3 linked regions of the Piscinibacter sp. HJYY11 genome follow. The protein of the gene in region 1 interacts with the protein of each later gene in a pairwise test. Links are inferred from orthologs where the notes say so. Each region holds a gene or a part of one and is shown in the gene's direction. Other genes may lie near its edges. The genes, in order: dnaE, dnaQ and JI745_RS03290.

What was found.
Region 2: the proteins of dnaE (region 1) and dnaQ interact in binary tests that used the Escherichia coli proteins (3 or more experiments, as listed by UniProt). The link is inferred for Piscinibacter sp. HJYY11 from one-to-one orthologs.
Region 3: the proteins of dnaE (region 1) and JI745_RS03290 interact in binary tests that used the Escherichia coli proteins (3 or more experiments, as listed by UniProt). The link is inferred for Piscinibacter sp. HJYY11 from one-to-one orthologs.

Annotation. Positions count from the first base shown.
Region 1 is NZ_JAERQZ010000002.1:99,411-104,898, forward strand. The notes cover bases 675-4,705. They hold dnaE (DNA polymerase III subunit alpha), read left to right. Parts: upstream 675-1,004; coding sequence 1,005-4,505; downstream 4,506-4,705. Other genes in these bases: JI745_RS24235 (sulfurtransferase), read right to left, coding at 675-962; JI745_RS24245 (patatin-like phospholipase family protein), read left to right, coding at 4,592-4,705. Also shown: JI745_RS24230 (DUF599 domain-containing protein), read left to right, coding at 1-237; more of JI745_RS24235, read right to left, coding at 204-674; more of JI745_RS24245, read left to right, coding at 4,706-5,488. UniProt on the Escherichia coli protein: DNA polymerase III is a complex, multichain enzyme responsible for most of the replicative synthesis in bacteria. This DNA polymerase also exhibits 3' to 5' exonuclease activity. The alpha chain is the DNA polymerase catalytic subunit.
Region 2 is NZ_JAERQZ010000001.1:1,126,007-1,130,451, reverse strand. What follows is about bases 628-3,615. They hold dnaQ (DNA polymerase III subunit epsilon), read left to right. Parts: upstream 628-1,763; coding sequence 1,764-2,468; downstream 2,469-3,615. Other genes in these bases: JI745_RS05110 (thioesterase domain-containing protein), read left to right, coding at 3,602-3,615; JI745_RS05115 (PEP-CTERM sorting domain-containing protein), read right to left, coding at 2,619-3,314; lgt (prolipoprotein diacylglyceryl transferase), read left to right, coding at 958-1,767; JI745_RS05135 (LysR family transcriptional regulator), read left to right, coding at 628-882. In the rest of the region: more of JI745_RS05135, read left to right, coding at 1-627; more of JI745_RS05110, read left to right, coding at 3,616-4,445. UniProt on the Escherichia coli protein: DNA polymerase III is a complex, multichain enzyme responsible for most of the replicative synthesis in bacteria. The epsilon subunit contain the editing function and is a proofreading 3'-5' exonuclease.
Region 3 is NZ_JAERQZ010000001.1:725,180-729,430, forward strand. Bases 717-3,510 are described here. They hold JI745_RS03290 (pyridoxal phosphate-dependent aminotransferase), read left to right. Parts: upstream 717-1,425; coding sequence 1,426-2,595; downstream 2,596-3,510. Other genes in these bases: JI745_RS03285 (CysB family HTH-type transcriptional regulator), read left to right, coding at 717-1,415; JI745_RS03295 (FimV family protein), read right to left, coding at 2,576-3,510. Outside these bases: LPS export ABC transporter permease LptG, read left to right, coding at 1-31; JI745_RS03280 (sirohydrochlorin chelatase), read left to right, coding at 28-399; more of JI745_RS03285, read left to right, coding at 447-716; more of JI745_RS03295, read right to left, coding at 3,511-4,251. UniProt on the Escherichia coli protein: Shows aminotransferase activity with methionine and histidine as substrates, and to a lesser extent also with phenylalanine.

The DNA of each region.
Region 1 (5,488 bases):
GACGCGCTGGGTGACGAAGGCGAAGAAAAGCGCAAGGCCTTCGCCGACAAGGCGGGTCGGGTGGTCGGCCTGGCGGCCGAGACCTTCAACGACGGACTGCGGGCGTATTACCTGGCATTCGCCGCGGTGGGTTGGTTCTTCTCACCGCTGATCTTCATGCTGGCCACGGCGGGCGTGATCTGGATCCTGTACCAGCGCGAATTTCACTCCGAGGTGCTGGGGGCGCTCAACAGCTGAGGCGCAAGCGACGGAGCGAGCGACTCCCGCTCGTCGAACACGAAGCAGCCACCCTCGTAGTGCTGGCCGCCCACTTCCTCGAAGTACTTGAGGATGCCGCCTTCCAGCTGCACCACGTTCTCGATGCCGGCCTCGGCCATGTAGATCGCCGCTTTCTCGCAGCGGATGCCACCGGTGCAGTAGCTCACCACGCGCTTGCCGCGCAGCTCGTCGCGATGCGCCTGCACCTGCGCCGGGAACTCGGTGAACTTGGCGATGTTCCAGTCGATGGCGTTGCGGAACTTGCCGTAGCCGACCTCGAAGGCATTGCGCGTGTCGAGCGTGACGACCGGGCGGCCGTCGTCGTCGACGCCAGCGTCGAGCCAGCGGGCCAGCGTCTTCGCATCCACCGCCGGGGCACGGCCCACCTGCGGGCGGATGGTCGGGTGGTTCATGCGGATGATCTCGCGCTTGACCTTCACCAGGAGCTTGCCGAAGGGCACATGGTCGGACCAGCTTTCCTTGGGTGCCAGCGGCGAAAAGCGGGCGTCCTGCTTCAGCCAGGCGACAAAGCCGCGCACCGCCTCGGCCGAACCCGCGAGGAAGAGGTTGATGCCTTCTTCCGCCAGCAAGACGGTGCCTTTCAGCTGCCGTTCCGCGGCTTGTGAGCGGATGCTCTCGCGCAGCGCGAGCGTGTCCGTCAAGGGCACGAAAAGGTAGGAGGAGATGTTCAAAACTGCTGACACACCGGGGATTTTAAGGAGCCCTGCGCTCCCTAAAATGCCCCGATGGCCTTCGTACACCTGCGCACCCACACCGAGTTTTCAGTCGTCGACGGCACCCTGCGCATCGACGAAGTCGTGGGCGCCGCAGCGAAGGATGGGCAGGTGGCCCTCGCCATCACCGACCTCTCGAACATCTTCGGTGGCATCAAGTTCTACAACACCGCGCGCAAGAAGGGCGTGAAGCCCATCCTCGGCGCCGACGTGTGGCTGGAGCCGACCGACGGCGAGAAGCAGCCGAGCCGCATCGTGCTGCTGGTGCAGAGCAAGACGGGCTACCTGAACCTGTGCGAGCTGCTGTCGCGCGGCTGGCTCGACCCCTCGGCGCGAGGGCAGGCGCTGCTGAAGTGGGAATGGCTCAGCGCTTTGAACGGCGGCCTCATCGCGCTCTCGGGAGCCGAGCTCGGCCCGGTCGGCCAGGCGCTGATGGCGCAAGACAACGCGCGTGCATCGGCGGTGGCGCAACGACTCGCCGCGATCTTTCCGCAGCGCTTCTACATCGAGCTGCAGCGCGCCGGCCAGCCGACCAACGAAGCGCACGTGCGCGCCGCCGTGCCGCTGGCCGCGCACCTCAAGCTGCCGGTCGTCGCCACGCACCCGGTGCAGTTCCAGACGCCGGAAGACTTCGAAGCCCACGAAGCCCGCACCTGCATCGCCGAAGGCGAGACGCTCACCAACCCGCGCCGCATCAAGCGCTTCACCCGCGAGCAGTACTTCAAGTCGCAGGCGCAGATGGAGGCGCTCTTCGCCGACATCCCGAGCGCCATCCACAACACCGTCGAGATCGCCAGGCGCTGCAGCCTCTCGCTCGTGCTCGGCAAGCCACGCCTGCCCGACTTCCCGGTGCCCGAGGTCAACGGCGAGAAGATGGAGCCCGAGGCCTACTTCCGTTATGCCTCGCACGAGGGCCTGAAGGAGCGCATGCTCCATCTCTACCCCGATGCGGCCGAGCGCGAACAGCAGCTGCCGCGCTACGTGGAGCGGCTGGAGTTCGAGCTCAACACCATCCTGAAGATGGGCTTCCCCGGCTACTTCCTGATCGTGGCCGACTTCATCAACTGGGCCAAGAACAACGGCTGCCCGGTCGGGCCGGGCCGCGGCTCGGGGGCCGGCTCGCTGGTTGCCTACGCGCTCAAGATCACCGACCTCGACCCGCTGCGCTACAACCTGCTGTTCGAGCGCTTCCTGAACCCGGAACGTGTGTCGATGCCCGACTTCGACATCGACTTCTGCCAGGGCAACCGCGACCGCGTGATCGACTACGTGAAGGACAAGTACGGCCGCGATGCCGTGAGCCAGATCGCGACCTTCGGCACCATGGCCGCCAAGGCCGCGCTGCGCGACGTGGGCCGCGTGCTTGGCATGGGCTACGGCCACGTCGACGGCATCGCCAAGCTCGTGCCGGCGCCGCCCGGCAAGACGGTGACGCTCGCGCGCCCCGGCGACAAGCCCGACCCCGGCCTCATCTACGCCCGTGTCGAAGCGCCCGAGATCGAGCAGCGCGAGAAGAACGAAGAAGAAGTCGCCGAGCTGCTCGCGCTCGCGGAGCGTGTGGAAGGCATGGTGCGCAACATCGGCATGCATGCCGGTGGCGTGCTGATCGCGCCCGGCAAGATCACCGACTTCTGCCCGCTCTACATGCAGCCGGGCAGCGACTCGGCGGTGAGCCAGTACGACAAGGACGACGTCGAAGCCATCGGCCTCGTGAAGTTCGACTTCCTGGGCCTGGCCACGCTCACGATCCTCGAGCTGGCGAAGGACTACATCCGCGCCCGCCGCCCCGGCCAGGAGAACTTCGCGCTCGAGAACATCCCGCTCGATGACCGCGCCGCCTACCGGCTGATGAGCGAAGGCAAGACGGTGGCAGTGTTCCAGCTGGAATCCTCCGGCATGCAGCGCATGCTGAAGGACGCCAAGCCCAGCGTCTTCGAAGACATCATCGCGCTCGTGGCGCTGTACCGGCCGGGCCCGATGGACCTGATCCCGAGCTTCTGCGCGCGCAAGCACGGCCGCGAAGAGGTCGAGTACCCGCATCCGATGATGGAAGAGGTGCTCAAGGAGACCTACGGGATCATGGTCTACCAGGAGCAGGTGATGCAGGTGGCGCAACGCCTGGGCGGCTACTCGCTCGGCGGCGCCGACCTGCTGCGCCGCGCGATGGGCAAGAAGAAGCTCGAGGAGATGGTGGCCCACCGTGCCACCTTCGCCCAGGGGGCGGCGAAGAACGGCATCGAGGAGCCGCTCGCCAACGAGATCTTCGACCTGATGGAGAAGTTCGCGGGCTACGGCTTCAACAAGTCGCACGCCGCGGCGTATGCGCTGCTCGCGTACCACACGGCCTACCTCAAGGCGCACTACCCGGCCGAATTCACCGCGGCCAACATGAGCGTCGCACTCGACGACACCGACAAGCTCAAGATCTTCCACGACGACGCGGTGCAGAACCTCGGCCTCACCTTTGAGCCGCCGAACATCAACACCGGCAACTACCGCTTCGAGCCGGTGGCCGACAAGATCGTGCGCTACGGGCTGGGCGCCATCAAGGGCACGGGGCAGAGCGCCATCGAAGCCATCATCCAGGCACGCAAGGAAGGCGGCCCGTTCAAGAGCCTGTTCGACTTCTGCGCACGGGTCGACCGCAGCCGCATCAACAAGCGCACGGTCGAAGCGCTCATCAAGGCTGGCGCCTTCGACCTGCTGCACCCGGAGCGCTCGCAGGCCGTGGCCAGCATCGGCCTTGCCTTCGACTATGCCGACACCCAAGCCGCGCATGCCGACCAGGGCGGGCTCTTCGACTTCGGCGACTCGCATGCGGCGTCCACCCAGGAGCCCGAGCTGGTGCAAGCGGCCCCGTGGAGCATCAAGGAGCGCCTGAGCCTGGAGAAGGTCGCGCTCGGCTTCTACCTCTCGGGCCACCTCTTCGACCAGAGCGAAGACGAGGTGCGTCGATTTGCCAAGCGCAAGATCGCCGACATCATCGATTCGCGAGAGCCGCAGCTGCTGGCCGGCATCATCGGCGACCTGCGCGTCATCAACGGCCAGCGCGGGCGCGTGGCCATCTTCAAGCTCGACGACAAGAGCGAGGCCATCGAGTCGGTGGTCAACGAAGACGTGCTCAACGCCAACAAGGACCTGCTGAAGGACGATGAGCTCGTCATCGCGCTGGGCAAGGTGCAGCCCGATCGTTTCTCGGGCGGCATGCGCTTCAACATCCAGCAGGTGTGGGACCTCGCCACCGCGCGCTGCAAATTCGGCAAGTACCTGCGAGTGGAGGTCAACGGCAGCGTGCCGCCGGTGGCCGAGGTGCTGCGCGACTTCCCGAGCCGGCGCATCAACACCGAGCAGGGCACGGTCACCAATGGCCTCGGCGTGCGGCTGGTGCTGCAGCGACAGGCCGCCAGCGGTGAGCTGGACCTGGGGGAAGAGGGCCGTTTCTTCCCCACCGATGAAGCGCTGGCCCGTTGGCTGGCCGGCACCCACGGCAAGGCGCAGGTGGTCTACGACTGAGCGAGTGCAAGTGTGGTGGTGCTCCCACCACGGTCAAGGGCTGGCCCTGATCTTGTGCTCGCCGAGGCGTGCCTAAACTGCGGCGCATGCCCGAAAACAACCCCACGACAGGTTTGATCCTCACCGGCGGCGGCGCCCGCGCGGCCTACCAGGTGGGGGTGCTGAAGGCAGTGGCGAGGATTCGCCGGGACGCCGCTCCCTGGCAGTACGGCAACCCCTTCCCGGTCATCACCGGCACGTCGGCCGGTGCCATCAACGCGGCCGCGCTGGCCACCCACTGCGACGATTTCGATGGCGCGGTGAAGGCCATGGCCGACGTCTGGGAGAACTTCCGCGCCGAGCAGGTCTACCGGAGCGACGCGCTGGGCGTGATCCGCACCGGCGCACGCTGGCTGACGATGATGTCGCTCGGCTGGGTCATCGCCCGCTGGCGCCGCGCACGGCTGCGTTCGCTGCTCGACAACAGCCCGCTCGAGACGCTGCTGGGCGAGATCGTCGCGGTGGATCGCCTGCCTGACGTCATGAAGTCAGGCCATCTGCAGGCACTGGCGGTCACCGCGTCGAGCTACAGCTCGGGCACGCACGTGACCTTCTACGACTCGCTGCAGGAGTTCGCGCCATGGAACCGCTCGCAGCGGGTGGCGGTGCATTCGCCGATCACCGTGCAGCACCTGCTGGCGTCGGCGGCCATCCCCTTCGTGTTCCCGGCCGTGCCGCTCGACTTCGATGGCGTCACCGAATACTTCGGCGACGGCTCGATGCGCCAGTCGGCGCCGATCTCGCCGGCGGTGCACCTGGGCGCCCGCCGCATCCTCGTGATCGGTGCCGGCCGCATGCACGAGCCGCCGGGCCGGCGCAAGGTCAGCGGCGCGTATCCGAACTTCGCGCAGATCGCCGGTCATGCCCTGTCCAACATCTTCCTCGATGCGCTGGCCGTCGACGTGGAGCGCCTGCAGCGCATCAACAACACGCTCTCGCTGCTG
Region 2 (4,445 bases), on another replicon or contig:
GTCTTGCACTTTGGCCGCGCGGCCAAGCAGCTCAACATCACGCAGCCGCCGTTGACCCTTGCCATTCAGCAACTCGAAGCGCGCCTCGGTGTGCCGCTCTTCGAGCGCACGCGCCGGCAGGTGTCGCTCACGCCGGCGGGGCAGGCGTTGGTCGAGCCGGTGCGGCAGTTGCTGCAGCAGGCCTCGGCGCTGTCGTCGATCGCGCGAACGGTGGGGCAGGGCGCGATCGGGCGCCTGCGATTGGGTTTCGTGTCGACCGTGGGCTTCGGGCCCTTGCCGGGCTGGCTGCGCGGCTTTCGCGACATCGAGCCCGGCATCGAAGTGGTGCTGCGCGAAGCGACGACCGACGTTCAACTGCGTGCGTTCGAGCTGGGCGAAGCCGATGCCGGCTTCGTGCTGCATGCACCCGGCATCGTGCCGGAAGGCAGCGGGCAGGGCCTGTCGCGGCTGTCGGTGAGCGTCGAGCCGATGGTGCTCGCGGTGCCGGAGGCCTCGCCGCTCACCACGGCGCGGCGGCTCACCCTGTCGCAGATCCTCGCGCAGCCGCTGATCATCTTCCCGCGGGAGATTGCACCTTCCTTGTACGACGCGGTGCTCGCGTTCTACCACCGCCACAGCGCGTCGCTCGTGATCGCCCAGGAAGCGATCCAGATGCAGACGATCGTCAACCTGGTGTCTGCGGGTCTGGGCCTGGCGTGGGTGCCGCAGTCGGTGACGACCTTGCAGCGGCCGGGCGTGGTCTACCGTCGCCTGCCGGTGGCGCTCGGGGCGATGGCGCCCCGCGCGGAGACGAGCCTCGTGTGGCCCTCGGACGCCGGCCCGGTGGTCACGCGCTTCGTCGACTACGTGCAGCGCACCTTGCACGAGGCCGAGCCGGCCTGATCCGCGCGCTGCGTCGCAGGTCGCTGCGGCGCCTGCGGTATCGTTCGCTGCTTTCCGCTTCCGACTCGCCGGTCCATGCTCACCCATCCGCAGTTCGACCCTGTCGCCCTCCAGATCGGCCCCGTCGCCATCCACTGGTACGGGTTGACCTACCTGGTCGCCTTCGGGCTCTTTCTCTGGCTGGCGTCGGTCCGGGTGAAAAAGCCCTGGTTCGCCAATGCCGGCTGGTCGCGCCGCGATGTCGAAGACCTCCTGTTCTACGGCGTGCTCGGTGTGGTGATCGGCGGGCGGCTGGGCTTCGTGCTGTTCTACAACCTCGGCCACTACCTGCAGAACCCGCTCGAGATCTTCGCGGTGTGGAAGGGCGGCATGTCGTTCCACGGCGGCATGCTGGGCGTGGGGGCAGCACTGGCCATCTACTCGTGGACGCACAAGCGGCCGGTGCTGCAGACCTTCGACGTGATCGCCCCGTGCGTGCCCACGGGCTTGGCGTCGGGACGCATCGGCAACTTCATCAACGGCGAGCTGTGGGGCCGCTTCGCCGACCCGAGCCTGCCCTGGGCGATGGTGTTTCCGCAATCGGGCACCGAGCAGCCGCGCCACCCGTCGCAGCTGTACCAGTTCGCGCTCGAAGGCGTCCTGCTTTTTGTCTTCCTCTGGTTTTACGGCCGCAAGCAGAGGGCCCCTGGGCAGGTGGCGGCGGCCTTCGTGGTCGGCTATGGCGTATGCCGCTTCATCGCCGAATATTTCCGCCAGCCTGACAAGGGCCTCGAGAACCTCCCGCTGGGCTTGAGCATGGGCCAGTGGCTGTGCGTGCCGATGTTGCTCGGCGGCGCGCTCTGGTGGTGGTGGGCGGGTCAGCGCGAGCAGAAAGCCAAGGCATGAGACAGATCTTCTTCGACACCGAAACCACCGGCCTCAGCCCCGAGTCGGGCGACCGCATCATCGAGATCGGCTGCGTGGAGATGGTCAACCGGCGGCTGACCGGCAACAACAAGCACTTCTATCTCAACCCCGAGCGGCCCAACCACGAAGACGCGGTCAAGATCCACGGGCTGACCGATGAATTCCTGGCCGACAAGCCGCTCTTCGCGTCCATCGCCGACGAGTTGCTGGAGTACCTGGCCGGTGCCGAGGTCATCGCCCACAACGCAAGCTTCGACGTGGGCTTCTTCAACGAGGAGCTGAAGCGCCTGGGTCGCGGCAAGTTCACCGAGCACGTCGGCAGCGTCACCGACACGCTGGTGATGGCGCGCGAGATGTTCCCTGGCAAGTCGAACTCGCTCGACGCCCTGTGCAAGCGCCTGGAGGTCGACAACTCTAACCGCACGCTGCACGGCGCGCTGCTCGACGCAGGCCTGCTTGCCGAGGTCTACATCAACATGACCCGCGGCCAGGACTCGCTGGTCATCGACGCCACCGAGGCGGCCCAAGCCGACCTGGTGCTGGCGGCCATCGACTTCAGCCAGTTCGAGCTGCCCGTGCTCGTGGCCAACGATGAAGAAATCGCGGCGCACGAGGGCATCCTCGCCGAGCTCGACAAGTCTTCCGGCGGCAAGACGGCGTGGCGTGCGCTTGTGGCATAATCTGCGGCTTCCCGTCGGATTGGGCGGTTAGCTCAGCGGTAGAGCACTGCCTTCACACGGCAGGGGTCGCAGGTTCGAACCCTGCACCGCCCACCAGTCCACCGGATGAACGCAAAAAAACGGCACCCGCGGGTGCCGTTTTGCTTTTGGTCATGCGGGTCTGGGCGTGCGGGAGCGTTGGCGGCGTGACGCCGCGCCGACCGCGCCAAGCCCGAGGAGCATCAGCGCATAGGTCTGTGGTTCAGGCACCGGGGCGGCGATTGCCGTGACGGCCGTGCCCACGTCGCCGTTGCGCACGGCAAGCACATAGCCGGTGATGAGGCTGGTTTCGTTGGACAGGACGCTTCTGCCGGTGGTGATGTTCCGCAGCTCCTGCCACGCCATGTCCGAGGTCCAGCTGAGGTAGTTCCCGTTCATCACGTTCGAGAACAGGCCGGTCACGCCGGCCAGGAACGACAGCTCGCTCGGGAACTGCCCGTACAGCGGCGCGGACTGGATGCAGGCCAGGGGACACGAGGCGCTCGGCACATAGCCCTCGGGTATGACGCGCTCCGGCAGGCGCCAGTCGCTCACCGATCCCACCACCAGCGAGTCGACCCAGCTGATGGCCGTGCTCAGGCGGAGCTGCCCCGAGGCAAGGACGCCGCCCATGAAGCTGCGCGGGTCTCGATCGGCGGGGCCGCCCAAGGTGGCGTAGAGGTTGGCATCGGCCAGCCACGTCAGGTCGTGGGCGCTGTCGTAGAAAGCGTCGGTGACGCCGTCACCGGTGAGGTCGCGCGCCTGGAACGTTTGAGCCTGTGCTGTGCAGGCCAGCAGCGCGAAAGCGATGGCAGCGATTCTTTTCATGTTTTCCTCCTTGTGGTGCGCGGAATGTAGAGGGAGCCCGAAAAGGGCTAACACCCCCGAGGCACGGGGTCGCCAGGGCGGCCTCGGGATCTCGTTCGCAGTTTCCCAGGGGAGCAGGCCTGTCACCGTGTCGTGGCATAGCAAGAACTGACCATGCCCGTGGCCACGGTGCGTGGCGGTCCCGCGACATGTCTGTAGGCCATTGCCTACAAGAAATTGGCGACCCCGCCGCTGGCAATCTGCGCGCCCGCGTCCGATGCTCGCGGTGCAATTTTCAAGGAGCAGGCATGGCAGGCGAGTCGGGGCTGGGCGCGTTGGCCGCGTCGCGCGGCGTGGCCGCGCCCGCCGCCCATGCCGATGCGTTCTGGCAGGCCTGCTGGCGCAATGCCCGGTTGATCGCAAGCGGAGACGAACGCCGCCTTCACGACGACCAGGGCCACTACTTCCCGGGGCTGAAGCTCAACTTCACCGAAAACCTGCTGGCCGGTGACGGCCAGCGCGACGACGCGATCGCGGTCGTCACCTGCCTGGCCGACGGCAGCCTCGAGCGCACGAGCCGTGCCGAGCTGCGCCGGCGTGTGGCCCGCCTCGCGGAGGCGCTGCGCCAGGGCGGTGTGGCCGAAGGCGATCGTGTGGTGCTGGTGCCCCGCAGCGATGCACGTGCCGTGGTCGCGGTGCTGGCCGTGGCTGCCGTCGGTGCGAGCCTCGCGCTCGCTTCACCGGAAATGGGCCCTGCGCTGATGAGCGCCCGGTTCAAGTCACTCGCCCCCCGGCTGCTGCTCGCCCATGCCGGGACCATGACGCACGACACCGGCCTGCCGCTGGCGGAACGCGTGGCGCAAGTCGTGCAGGCGCTGCCATCGCTGGAGGCGGTGATGGTGCTGGACGATGCGTCCGCGCAGCTGCCGCCGCTCGGGCTGCCGGTGATGGACCTCTCCGCGGCCTTGGCCAGCGTCCCCGACATTCACGAGCCCGACGCCTGGCCGCGGTTCCCGTTTCACCAGCCGCTCTACATCACCCGCACGGCAGGGGCCGACGGGCAGCTGGAATCGCTGGTGCACGGGGCGGGCGGGGTGTTGCTCGAGCACGTCAAGGAGCACCGGTTGCACCTGGGGATGGACGGCCACAGCC
Region 3 (4,251 bases), on another replicon or contig:
GGCGTTCAGCTGGCTCGTGAGGTACCGATGAGCACGACTGGCCTGCTGCTCTTCGCGCACGGCGCGCGTGACCCGAACTGGGCCCTTCCCTTCGAGGCCGTGGCGCAGATCGTGCGCCAGCAGCGGCCCGGGATGCCAGTGGTGCTCGCCTTCCTGGAGTTCATGAGCCCCACCTTGCCGGTGGCCGGTGCGGCGCTCGCCGCCCAAGGCTGCACCGAGGTGGCCGTGGTGCCGCTTTTCCTTGGGGCGGGCGGCCATGTGCGCAAGGACCTGCCGGCCTTGCTCGCCGAACTGGCCGCGGTCTACCCGCAGGTCACCTGGTCCTTGCAGCCGGCCATCGGCGAGGTCGACAGCGTGGTCCGGGCCATGGCCGAAGCGGCGCTCAAGCTCGCCTCCTAATACTCTCAGTGGAATAATCCAGACAGCTCACATACTGCTCTGGATATATGAACCTTCACCAGTTCCGGTTTGTCCAAGAGGCGGTCCGGCGCGACCTCAACCTGACCGAGACCGCCAAGGCGCTCTTCACCTCGCAGCCCGGCATTTCCAAGGCCATCCTTGAGCTCGAAGGCGAGCTCGGGGTCGACATCTTCGCCCGGCACGGCAAGCGCCTGCGCCGGGTCACCGAGCCCGGCCAGCACGTGCTGGCGAGCATCGAGATCATCATGCGCGAGGTCAACAACCTGAAGCGCATCGGCGAAGAGTTCTCCAAGCAGGACAGCGGCACGCTCTCGATCGCCACCACCCACAGCCAGGCCCGTTACTTCCTGCCCGAGCCGCTGGCCCAGCTGCGCAAGCGCTTCCCCAAGGTCAACATCAGCTTGCACCAGGGTTCGCCCGCGCAGGTGGCGCAGATGCTGCACGAGGAGGTGGCCGACATCGGCATCGCCACCGAAGCCATCGGCGACGTGGACGAGTTGGTCGCCCTGCCCTGCTACGAATGGCAGCACGCCGTGGTGATGCCCCCCAGCCACCCGCTGGCGCAGGCCGAGCGCCTGAGCCTGGAAGACCTGGCGCGCGAGCCCATCGTGACCTACCACCCGTCGTTCAGCGGCCGCACCCGCGTCGACCAGGCGTTCACCGCCCGTCACCTGAAGCCCAACATCGTGCTGGAGGCCATCGACGCCGACGTCATCAAGACCTACGTGCGCCTCGGGCTGGGCATCGGCATCGTTTCCGAGATCGCGGTGCGCGACGACCCGCCCGGTGGCGACCTGATCTCCCGGCCGGTCGGGCATCTCTTCGGCCGCAGCATCACGCGCGTGGCCTTCAAGCGCGGCGCCTACCTGCGCAACTTCGTCTTCGCCTTCGCCGAGATGCTGTCGGAGCGGCTCAACCGCGCGCTCATCACCAAGGCGATGAGCTCCCGTGACGCCCACGGCGGCCCCCAGGACACCACCGACTACCAGCTCTGAACACGCGACCATGAGCACGACCTTCGCCACGCCCCGGATCACCAGCCGCCTGCCGCAGGTCGGCACCACCATCTTCACCGTGATGTCTGCGCTGGCGCAGCAGCACAACGCCGTCAACCTCGGCCAGGGCTTCCCGGATTTCGACTGCGACCCCCGCCTGCTCGACGCCGTGAACGCCGCCATGCGCCGCGGCCTCAACCAGTACCCGCCGATGGCGGGCGTGCTGCCGCTGCGTGAAGCCATCGCCCAGAAGATCGCGCGGATCTACGGCCACGGCTACGACCCGGTCCACGAGATCACCATCACCGCGGGCGCCACGCAGGCCATCCTGACCGCCATCCTTGCCATCGTGCACCCAGGCGACGAAGTCATCGTGCTCGACCCGAGCTACGACAGCTACGAGCCCAACATCGAACTGGCCGGTGGCCGCGCCGTGCATGTGCCGCTCACGCCGCGCACCTTCCGCCCCGACTTCGACCGCATCTCCGCAGCCATCAGCCCGCGCACCCGTGCCATCCTCATCAACACGCCGCACAACCCGAGCGCCACTGTCTGGTCGGCTGACGACATGCGGCGCCTGGCCGAGCTGCTGCGCCCGACCGACGTCCTCGTGATCGCCGACGAGGTCTACGAGCACATGGTGTTCGATGGCGCGCAGCACGAGAGCGTGTCGCGCAGCCCCGAACTGGCGGCGCGCAGCTTTGTCGTGTCGAGCTTCGGCAAGACCTACCACGTGACGGGCTGGAAGGTCGGTTATGTGGCCGCCCCGGCAACGCTGATGGCGGAATTCCGCAAGGTCCACCAGTTCAACGTGTTCACCGTCAACACGCCGGTGCAGCACGGCCTGGCCGACTACATGGCGGACCCGGCACCCTACGAGCAACTGGCGGGCTTCTACCAGCGCAAGCGCGACCTCTTCCGCAGCGGCCTCGCCTCGACCCGGCTCAAGCTGCTGCCCACCACCGGCAGCTATTTCCAGAGCGTCGACTATTCGGAAGTGAGCGACCTGAACGAAGAAGCGTTTTGCCGCTGGCTCACGAGCGAAGTCGGCGTGGCGGCGATCCCGCTGTCGGCGTTCTACCCCGGCGGCTTCGAGCAGAAGCTGGCCCGATTCTGCTTCGCCAAGAAAGACGAGACGCTGAAGCTCGCGCTCGAGCGTCTCAACGCTTGCTTTTCTTGAACTCGAACTCTTCCAGCGTCAGCGACGGCTGTTCGGTGGAGACGTCGAGGTCGAGCGAGAAGCTTGCGAGTGGCTCGGCCTTCTCCGCCGACGCCGGCACGCTGGTCACCGTCGGCGCCGGCTCGCCACCGAGGGGCAGCAGGAGGTCGACTCCCTCCACGTCGACGGCACGCTCGGCCAGGTCACGCGCAGTGCTGTAGAGGAAAAGCAGCTCGCGATAGGCAGGCACGTCGAAGGTCGGCCCGGCATCACGGCGGAAGAGTGCCGTGTCGAGCAGCTCCATCGCCTGCGAAGGCCGGTTCCACACGTCCTGCAGGCGCTGCATCACCTCGGGGTAGCCCTCGAGGTTGAGGCCGTCTTCCGGGTCCACGTCCCACTCGGGCGCGTAGGCATTGAAGCGGCGGTTGAAGCGCTCGCGGATGCGGTCGTACGGCTCGCGCTCGCCACGGCGGCGGTAGATCTCGAGCAGCTTCAGATAGGGCAAGGGGCTCACCCCGCCGGTGCTGCGCACATGGCCCATCAACAGGTCGATGGCGGCTTCATCCTGGCCGAGCACCACGAAAAACTCGGCCTGCTGCTCGAGATCGATCAGCTCTTCGGCCGACATGGGACGGCGTGGCTCGACCACCGCATCGGGCTCGGCAGCGCGCAGCGTGGGCACCGGTGCAGCAGGCGGCGGCAGAGGCTCCGATGGCGGTGTGAGGGTCGGCAGCGGAGACGGTGCGGAGATCACACCGGGGATGCTGAGCGCCTTGGCCTCCTCCGTCATCTCACCCAGCGGCTCGGGCGCCACGCCAGCCCCTGCCGCGTGCTGGTCACCCCACCATGCCGCAGCCGCTCGATCGCGGCGCCGCAGCCACCACATGGCGACGAGCGCGCTGGTCAGCAGCACGCACACCACGACCAGCAGATAGACGAGCGGGTTTGCATAGCGGCTGGCTTCGGCGGCTCGCACGCGCGCCTGCATGTCGTCCAGCGCCTTCTGGGTGACCTGACTGTCGGCTCGCAGCTTCAGCAGCGACGCTTCCATCGCCTTCAGGCGCTCCAGTTCCTCTTGCCGTTGCGCGACCTCGGGGTCGACATGGCGCCGCGCCGCGCCAGAGGCCGGCTCCTGCGGTGCAGTGCCGAGCCGCGTCTCCATCTGCAGCTGCGGAACGACGAGCGCATCGGTTTCGACGGGGTCCAGTCGAAGCATCGGGCCGCGCGGCTTGGCGGGAGCAGCCGGCGCAGCACGTGTCTCGCGAGCAGTACGTGCCGGTGGTGCCACGGTGGGCGCCACAGCAGGGCCGGTCGACGACGAGCCGGCCGCGTCGCCGCGCCGCTTGCGCGCACGTGGCGGCGCGGCGGGTGAGGCGGCCGGGGCGGAGGCCTCTGCGGCCGGCGGCACGGCCGCGAGCACCGGGGACACCGCGGTCTCGGCTCGATCGGGTGCCCAGCCGTCCTGGCCCGAGGCGGTGGTGGTCGCGCCCGGTGGATCGGCGAGCAACGTGAAGTTGCGTGAAAGGCTCGAAGGGCAGCCCAGTTGCAGATGCACGGCGACCACGGGCTCGTCGACCGCCTGAGTGGTCGTCACGCGGATGCGTCGCTCTCCCGTCGTGGCCGTCTCCAGGCGCGTGCGCACCACGCTCTCGGGCAGCACACGGTCACCGAAGCTCA